2 regions of the Siminovitchia sp. FSL H7-0308 genome follow, and region 2 is predicted to be linked to the other one. Evidence: riboswitches for the same ligand, from Rfam matches in the RefSeq annotation. Region 2 holds a riboswitch; the other holds the start of a gene.
What was found. A riboswitch is a leader RNA that binds a small molecule or an ion and turns the genes downstream of it on or off. The one in region 2 is predicted to bind S-adenosylmethionine.
Positions count from the first base shown of each region.

Region 1: another riboswitch for S-adenosylmethionine. It lies ahead of MHB50_RS21000 (MetQ/NlpA family ABC transporter substrate-binding protein); the one in region 2 lies ahead of MHB50_RS06435 (acyl-CoA dehydrogenase family protein).

Region 1 covers NZ_CP150282.1:4,473,013-4,477,231, forward strand. The annotation lists gene MHB50_RS20995 (methionine ABC transporter ATP-binding protein) at 1-839, opposite strand, end outside; gene MHB50_RS21000 (MetQ/NlpA family ABC transporter substrate-binding protein) at 921-1,766, opposite strand; SAM riboswitch class I at 1,911-2,028, opposite strand; gene MHB50_RS21005 (tripartite tricarboxylate transporter substrate binding protein) at 3,364-4,219, shown strand, end outside.
Region 2 covers NZ_CP150282.1:1,377,061-1,381,279, reverse strand. The annotation lists gene MHB50_RS06440 (LLM class flavin-dependent oxidoreductase) at 1-560, opposite strand, end outside; gene MHB50_RS06435 (acyl-CoA dehydrogenase family protein) at 557-1,750, opposite strand; SAM riboswitch class I at 1,918-2,026, opposite strand; gene MHB50_RS06430 (hypothetical protein) at 2,435-2,686, opposite strand; gene MHB50_RS06425 (hypothetical protein) at 2,830-3,198, opposite strand; gene MHB50_RS06420 (dipeptidase) at 3,349-4,219, shown strand, end outside.

The sequences.
Region 1 (4,219 bases), 1.5 Mb from region 2:
GTGGCCAACGCTGGTTCGCCGCTTGATTCCCCGAAGAAAGAGAGAGTAACGACTTGGCCGCTTTCATTTAATTTTTCCAGCATGTCGTTTGGTATTTTATGTGTAAACAGATTGCTGACAAACCGCTTCGTCGTCGGATGTTGCGGTGAAGTAAAGAGGTCTTTCGTTTTTCCTTCCTCGATTACTTCCCCTTTTTCCATGACGGCCACACGGTCGCAAATTCGTTGGATGACGTTCATTTCATGCGTAATCAACAAAATCGTGATGCCGAGCTCTTTATTGATTTTTAACAGCAATTCCAGAATGGCCTCCGTTGTATCAGGGTCCAATGCGCTTGTCGCTTCGTCACTTAAAAGGACTTCGGGCTCGAAAGCCAACGCACGGGCAATGGCTACCCGTTGTTTTTGCCCGCCGGACAGTTCGGCCGGGTAGGCATGATGCTTTTCGTCGAGTCCAACGATTTTTATATATTTCTTGACCCGCTCTTCCACTTCCTTTTTGCTGAATCCGGCAAGTTTCAGCGGCAGGGCGATATTTTCATAAACAGTAGCCGTCTTTAACAAATTAAAGCCTTGAAAAATCATTCCGATGTTACTGCGGGCTTCGCGAAGTTTTTTGGTAGACAGCTTTGTTAAATCGATCCCTTTTACTTTTACAGAACCCGTATCCGGTTTTTCCAATAAATTGACGCAACGGATGAGCGTGCTTTTTCCTGCGCCGCTGTATCCAATGACACCGTATATTTCACCCTTTTTCACTGAAAGTGACACATTCTTTAATGCGTGAATAGAGCCTTGCTTGCCTTTAAATGTCTTTGAAATTCCCGCCAATTCGATCATGTGTATTTGCTCCTTCATGCTTTATTTTCAAACCCGTAATGGCTGGAAGAATATTCGGGGACGGGTGGCCCCCTTCATTCCTTACCAGGAAGGAATGACAGATCCTTCAAATGTTTCATCAATAAATTGTTTTGTTTCATCAGAGCGGTACACATCCAAAAACTTTTGAATCGCTTCGTCGTCTTTGGACTCGGCTCTTGCCGTAACAATATTTACCCATGGAGAATCTTTCGATTCGATAAAGATAGCATCTTTTCCAGGTTTGAATCCATGTTCGATCGCATAATTGGTATTAATCGCCGCCGCATCCAGTTCTTCCAACTGACGGGGAATTTGGGATGCTTCCAATTCCACAAATTCAAAGTTGTTTTTGTTTTCTTCGATATCTTTGACAGTTGGCGTGTTTCCCGAGCCTTCTTTTAGTGTAATCAATTCGGCTTTTTCGAATAAAACGAGAGCGCGGCCGCCGTTTGTAGGATCGTTAGGCAAACCGAGCTTTGCCCCTTTTTGCAGTTTTTGCACATCTTTTACTTTGGAAGAATAAATACCCATCGGGAACGTTACTGTTTCGCCCACATTTACAAGATCCAGGTTTCTGTCCTTTTTAAATTGATCTAAATAAGGTATCGTCTGAAATACGTTGAGATCAAGCTCTTTTTCGTCCAAAGCGATATTCGGCATGACATAGTCGGTGAAAACTTTTACTTCTATTTCCAAATCTTCTTTTGCTGCAAGCTCTTTTACTTTTTCCACAATTTGCTCGTGCGGTCCGGCCGTTACGCCGACTGTCAATTTGCCGTCGCTGAGAAGACCTTCAGATGTTGATTCTTTATTTACAGTTTCTTTTTCACTGCTTTTTCCTCCACCGCATGCGGCAAGGGTAAGTGCTAGCAACACAACGAAACTAGTTAATAACCATTTGTGCATGTCATTTCCTCTTTTCTTTATATATTTAGTCTGCATTTAAGGCGTATGTTGAAAATCACATACGGGGAGGTTTTTTCTTCAAAATGAAAAATGCCTCCCAAAATGAGAGGCATGGATATACATTGTAAGTAAATCGGTTTACCTCTCTTATCTTTCAAAATACAACAGTATTTTGCAGGATTTAGCACCTGTTCTTGTTTCGTCAAACAAGAATGGTTGCCGGGCTTCACAGGGCCAGTCCCTCCGCCGCTCTTTATAAGAGAATTTCAAATTCAATTGTTACATAGATATTATCCTTAGTTAGAAAAAATGTCAACAAATTTTTCATGGAAACTGAAAATCAAAAAGTAAAACCGAAGCTTTAAAATCACATTCTTGGGTTTTTAATTATTGGACTCTTTAGTTTTTAAGGAGAAGTTTTTGGAACGCAATGAAAGAGCAAATTTTATAAAATTAATTTGTTTGACGATTTTTATTTATCTTTGTCAAAAATTTATATACTCCAATTATTAAGAAATAGATAATAAACACATTTAATAAAAATGCAGAGGGGATAAATTCAGTAGTTGATAAATTCTTAGGAGAAAAAAGGAGAAATGTAGTAGTTAATTTATTAGGTCCATGATGTATTACCCAGTTAAAAGGAAGTCCATACGATTTTCCTTGAGAAGGAGAGATTAAGACTATGCTTATAGAAACGATAAAGCTGAGATATAAAAAACGTCTGTACTTTATCATTATGATCATCTCCTTTTAATAAGATTATACATAATTTTAAACAAAAAACATTTACGGAAATATTTTTAGCTTTTTTAAATATGGACTAGTATCACCGAGCTTTGCATCAGGTGTAAAACCTAACGACATTTTTCAAGAGGTTGTTTTTTTTTGAACGTAAAGGACGAGATGTCTAACGGCTGGGACATAAGCAAATACGAAATAGCAAAAACCGAACAATTATAAATGAATTGTTCGGTTTATTTGTGTTAAAAAAATCCCTATCATCGCTACGTCAACATATTTCGCTTTCCGCGGGCAGCTTCAGCTTCCTCGGAAAGCAAAGATCGCTTTCCTGCGGGATCTTCAGCTCGAGCTATTCCCGCAGGAGTCTACCTATTTTGACTACGCTAAAAGCTTGCGTATTATGCACTGGGATAATTTATCCCGCATGTAAGGTGCCGAAAGACTCCCACTTCAAAATCTCGAGTGAATACAAAAGGTGGAGTGGGAGAAAACGGCACCTAAATGCCCGATTGGTTCAACTAACATTCAGTAGGAGCCCTACTGAATGAAGTTTCACTGTATTGTTCGTTTTTTCATCAGCTGATTGAGTTGTGTCTCAGACCCTTTGTTTATGGTAATCCAGGGGAATCTATAGAATAAGAAGTTAAGATAACAACATTAAAACAATAACCTTTTTTGGGGTTAAACCGAAAAAACCTTATGGGGTTGTGGATTGGAAGATAATGGATTGTTCCCGAGGAGCTCATGTATGGCGCTTTGATCTTTTTCATCTCCATAAAGTTCGAATCATCTTCCGTCAATCTGAATATAATCATTAAGAATTTGCCGTATCCGAGCAAGGGAGGTTTACCCCATGAAGAAAAAGTGGATAACTGCTGTTTCATTTATTTGCGCCGCTTTGTTATTAATGTCTTGTTCTGCAAGTGGCGGAAATGGAAAAGGGCAGTTTCCTGAAAAATCCATTACGTACAGCATCCCGTTTGAACCAGGCGGACAGTCTGATATCGAGGCCCGGCGGCAGCAGTCATTTCTGGAGAAATATTTAAAGCAAAAAATTGTTATTCAATATAAACCTGGCGGTGGTGGTTCTGTAGGCTGGAGTGAGTTGGTGAATCAAAAGCCGGATGGATATTTTCTCGCAGGCATCAACATCCCGCATATCATCCTGCAGCCGCTTGCCAATGAAGATACAGGGTATCAAACAGAGGATATTGTGCCTATAGCCATTTTCCAGACAACGCCAATCGCGTTGGCTATCGGTAAAGACAGCGGGATTGACTCGTTGGATGACTTTATTCAAAAAGCAAAGGAAAATCCGGGGTCGATCACGGTCGCGGGATCAGGCAACTATTCCGGCCATCATATCGCCTTTTTACAGCTTCAAGATGTGGCAGGGATTGAGTTGCAATATGTGCCGTTTGACGGGGCGGGCCCATCTATGCAAGCTTTTCTGGGAGGCAATACGGACGCTGTATTGGCGAATTCCAGCGATTTATTAAAATATACCGAAGATATGAAAATTCTTGCCATCGGGTCTGAAGAAACATTCGAACCGATGCCGGAAGTTCCTACATTTATCGAAGAGGGTTACGATATTACCGCCTCGATTGATCGCGGGGTAGGAGTGCCGCCGGATACCGATCTAAAGATCATTCACATATTGGAAAAGGCTTTCCTGAACATATTGGAGGAGCCGGGGGTGAAAGATC
Region 2 (4,219 bases):
TCCCTATCCCTTACAACAGCACCATCTTCCCAACTGCCTTCCCATAACTTGTAACATACTTCCAAATATTCCTCGGCAATATCATAGCGTTCATCATGTTTAATCTGTTTCTTCAAGCCAATGTTCAATGAAGCACTCTTCAAATAAGAAGTGACAATATTCCAGCCGACTCTTCCTTTTGTCAAATGATCCAAAGTCGACATCCGGCGGGCAAATGGATACGGGTTCTCATGTGTCACCGAAGCGGTTACGCCAAATCCAAGATATTCTGTGACAGATGCCATGGCCGGTATAATCAAAAGCGGGTCATTGATGGGTGATTGCACGGCTTGCCGAAGCGCCGCATCCCTGGTTCCTTCGTAGACATCATAGTGACCGAGCACATCCGCTATAAAAACAGCATCAAATTTGGCTTTTTCCAACGTTTTCGCCAACTCTATCCACTGTTCCAAATCAGTATAACGATGGGATTGATCATCTGGATGCCGCCACAATCCAGGAGACTGATTTCCCGGGCAATTCATGACAAAAGCATTTAATAACATTTTTTTACTGGTCATTTTCTACGCTCTCCTTGCTGTTGATTGTTATATTCAGGCCAAAGGGATGTTTCCACTCCGACAATTTGCTTGCCGATTAATTCTTTTGCCAGATTGTTAGAAGGGCCCATCACAATGCCCGCACGCGAATCCCGGTATAGACGTTCCAACGTTCCTTTTTTATATCCAAATCCGCCGGCTACATCCATGGAGATTTGCGCAACTTGATTGGCCGTCTCGGAAGCATGGACTTTAAACTGATACAACAGTGTCCGTAATTCATTCGGAAGAGGTGCGCCTAATTGAATCCATTCATTCAATCGGGCGGCAATATCCTTTTGCCAAGCGGATAAACTGTTGATCAATATCTTTGCCGAGGCAAGCTGATTTCTTATCGTTTGATATTTTGCCGAAGATTTTTTCGCATGCGCAGCAGCCTCATGAAAAATGCCAATGGCTGTGCCCACCCAAGCAGCACCCAAACCAAATAAATAGACATGGCTATTCTCGACTATTGTTTTTCCAGTGCCTTCTTCACCGATTCGGTCACGTTTATGCACAAAAATTTGATCAAAACGAACGGGAGAACTATGATTTCCACGCACACCAAGCGCATCCCACACACCCGCTTCAATTCCGTCCTGTTTCGCATCCACAATAAAGTAACAAAGGTCATAAGACACTTCCGCATGAGGAGACCTCGTTAGCAACACATAAAAATCAGCATAACCACTGCTGGTGACAAAAGATTTTTCCGCATTCAGCAGATACCCATCCCCCTTACATTCGGCCCTGCTATGACTGAGCCAGTATTGGCCGCCTGATGCCCTTTCACTATTGGCAATCGTCCCGAACTTTCCTTTACGCAATGGCTTCAACCAACGATGCCATTGATCTTCGTTGCCATAATGATAAATAATAGCGGCCGCTCCAACGTTCATCGTATAGACGAGCGCGGTAGATGGACATGCTTGTGCAATTTCTTGAACAATGAGGCCAAATGCCTCATAATCAAGCTCCAATCCGCCCAGCTCTTTTGGAAGAAAAATACTGCTCCAACCCTCTTGGCCCAGCACTTTTAAATTTTCAAGCGGAAAAGCCCCTTCCCGATCGAGACGATCAGCATTTGGTCGAATAACACGATCAATGATTTCACTTAATTGTTCTCTAATTGCGCCATATGTTTCTTTCTTTTGAACATGAAGTGCCATACCAACTATCCCCTTTTCCTACATATTGGTTTAGCCCATTAAAAAAGCTCTCACTAAGGGAATCCTTAAAGTGAGAGCCGCTAGTTGACTAGTAGGCCAAATCCTATTTTTCAATTGAAAAAGCCCTTCCTCAAAAAAGATGAGAGAAGGGCATGTTTTTCCATCCATTCTCATCTTTAGAATACTTCCGTATTCTTCTGAAATTAGCACCGGGCAATCGTATTGCTGGTTGCTGAGATATCATCGGGTCAGTCCCTCCATCTCTCTCGATAAGAAAATAATTATTAACTTGTGTAGAGTATAATCAATATTTCAAAAATAGTCAACACTTTTTGAAATGAAGAATAACATCTATCCTCATTGGTCTGACAATCGCGAACAAAATAACAGGATGGACCAGCACTGAAGGCTTATTGCTTGTGTATGTAGCGTGCGGCTTGAATGGCCGATTTATTCTGATTGGTAAAGCTGATTTACACAGTCAAAATAAGACAAATCAGCAAAGTCGAGTTAAAAAGTACATGGATGGTATTAGGAACGATCCATTCATAACAGGCAAAAAAGTATGTGTCTCACCAAACATGACTTGATAGCTTTCTACTCTATCTGCCGAACCTATTCCAAAAAAATAAGGAATCCACCAATCTAGGAGAACCCCCGCCATGATCAGCGATCGCTGGATCATCAGCCATAACTTGGCCCAGAAAAAGGATATGTTTTGCCGATGAAACATAATATGATTCCCATAAGCAGCATAATTTGGGCTGTCCAGAATAAAGTAATGATCACCAACTCTCCAGTAGAACGAGTCGCGGCAACTGCTTGAACATCATTGAGTGGCCCGAGTGGCAACCAGTCATGAAATATCATAAAAAGTAATATGAAACCCGATCCCGTTATAAGCACTTTTTCCGATCGGTGAATCTTTCTTTTCAATTCCTCAAAACCCCGTTATTTTCATCTGATCCATTCTTCATAAACTTATTGAAACTATTTGAATAAAATGTATGCAATGACACCTGGACAACCTGATTCGGAAGCCGTGGCCGGCTATGCTTTCAAGCATCGTTCACGACCATTTATGTTTCACGCTGCCCGCCCATGATACTTTTGTACAGCTGCGCACTTGTTGATGGTGAAAATATGACTACATACTCATTACCGACTTCCTGTTTCACTTTTTCTGTTAATAAAGCCCCTTTTCGATTATGCGCTTCCTCAAGCTCGATACCATTACACTTCAAACGGTCCTTCTCCCAGTCAATCCATTCTCCATAAGTGGCGCACCAATCCGACAGTTGCCCGGCCAATTCTTGCGAAATCGGGATCTTTGTTAACTCCAAATTCATCCCACAATGATGGCACCATACCGGATCTGCGCCTATATCTCCTTCTATTTTTAATTCAGTTGTTTTTCCATGATCACATCCACATAGCAAAGCAATCACCCTTTCGAATCTTTATCTATTTCTACGAATAATCATTAGAAAGGTTCCTTTTGACCCGCCAGGCTTTTTTGGCGCTCTAAAACCAATCCTTCGTCCTATTCCCATATATATTTTAGAATAGTAGAATAATTCTTAAAAGGAGGGTTTATTTTGAAAAAAAAGCTGCTTTACCTCGTAGCAACAGTTCTTCTTGTCCTCTTTCAGGCTCCCGTAGCTTTGGCGAAGTCCGATTCACCGCACGATATTCATTTTGATTCTATCATTACTGATGGCCATAGCGATACAATGAGTAAGGTCATCGACCCGGAAACATGGCTTCCGAGCGTGAATATTGGACAGAATACACCTTTTGAGGTAGATATACCAAAGCTTCAGACAGGAGGCCTCCATGTTCCATTTTTTGCGGCATATACATCCGGCTATTACAATAACACTCCTCGCAGTATCAGCAGAACGCTCGCCCTGATCAATGCATTGTATTGGACGGAGAAAAACAATCCGGACACATTTCAAATTTCTTCAACGTATAAAGAAATCATGAAAGCGGTTCGCGATAACAACATCGCAGCCGTCCCAACGATAGAGGGCGCTTATTCCATGGATAAGAATAATGCGATCGAACTTTTGCGTCAATATGATGATTTGGGTATCAAAGCGATCGGATTTACATGGAATTATTCCAATGATTTGGGTGAAGGAGCCAACAGGGAATACAATGATCCGGACAAAACGCCCTCCGAAGGAGGACTAACAGAACTCGGGTCGGACGTTGCCCGGGAAATGAACCGCTTAGGGATGTTGATTGATGTTTCCCATATGGCTGAAAGTACTTTCTGGGATGTCATCAAAGTTTCCAAAGCGCCTATAATCGCCTCTCATTCGGGTGTGAAAGCATTAAAAGATCACCAGCGGAACCTTTCGGATCATCAATTACGGGCGTTGAAAAAAAATGGCGGAGTCATTAATATCGTATTTTATCCGGTATTTTTGACCAACAATTCGCAGGCTTATGTAAAAGATA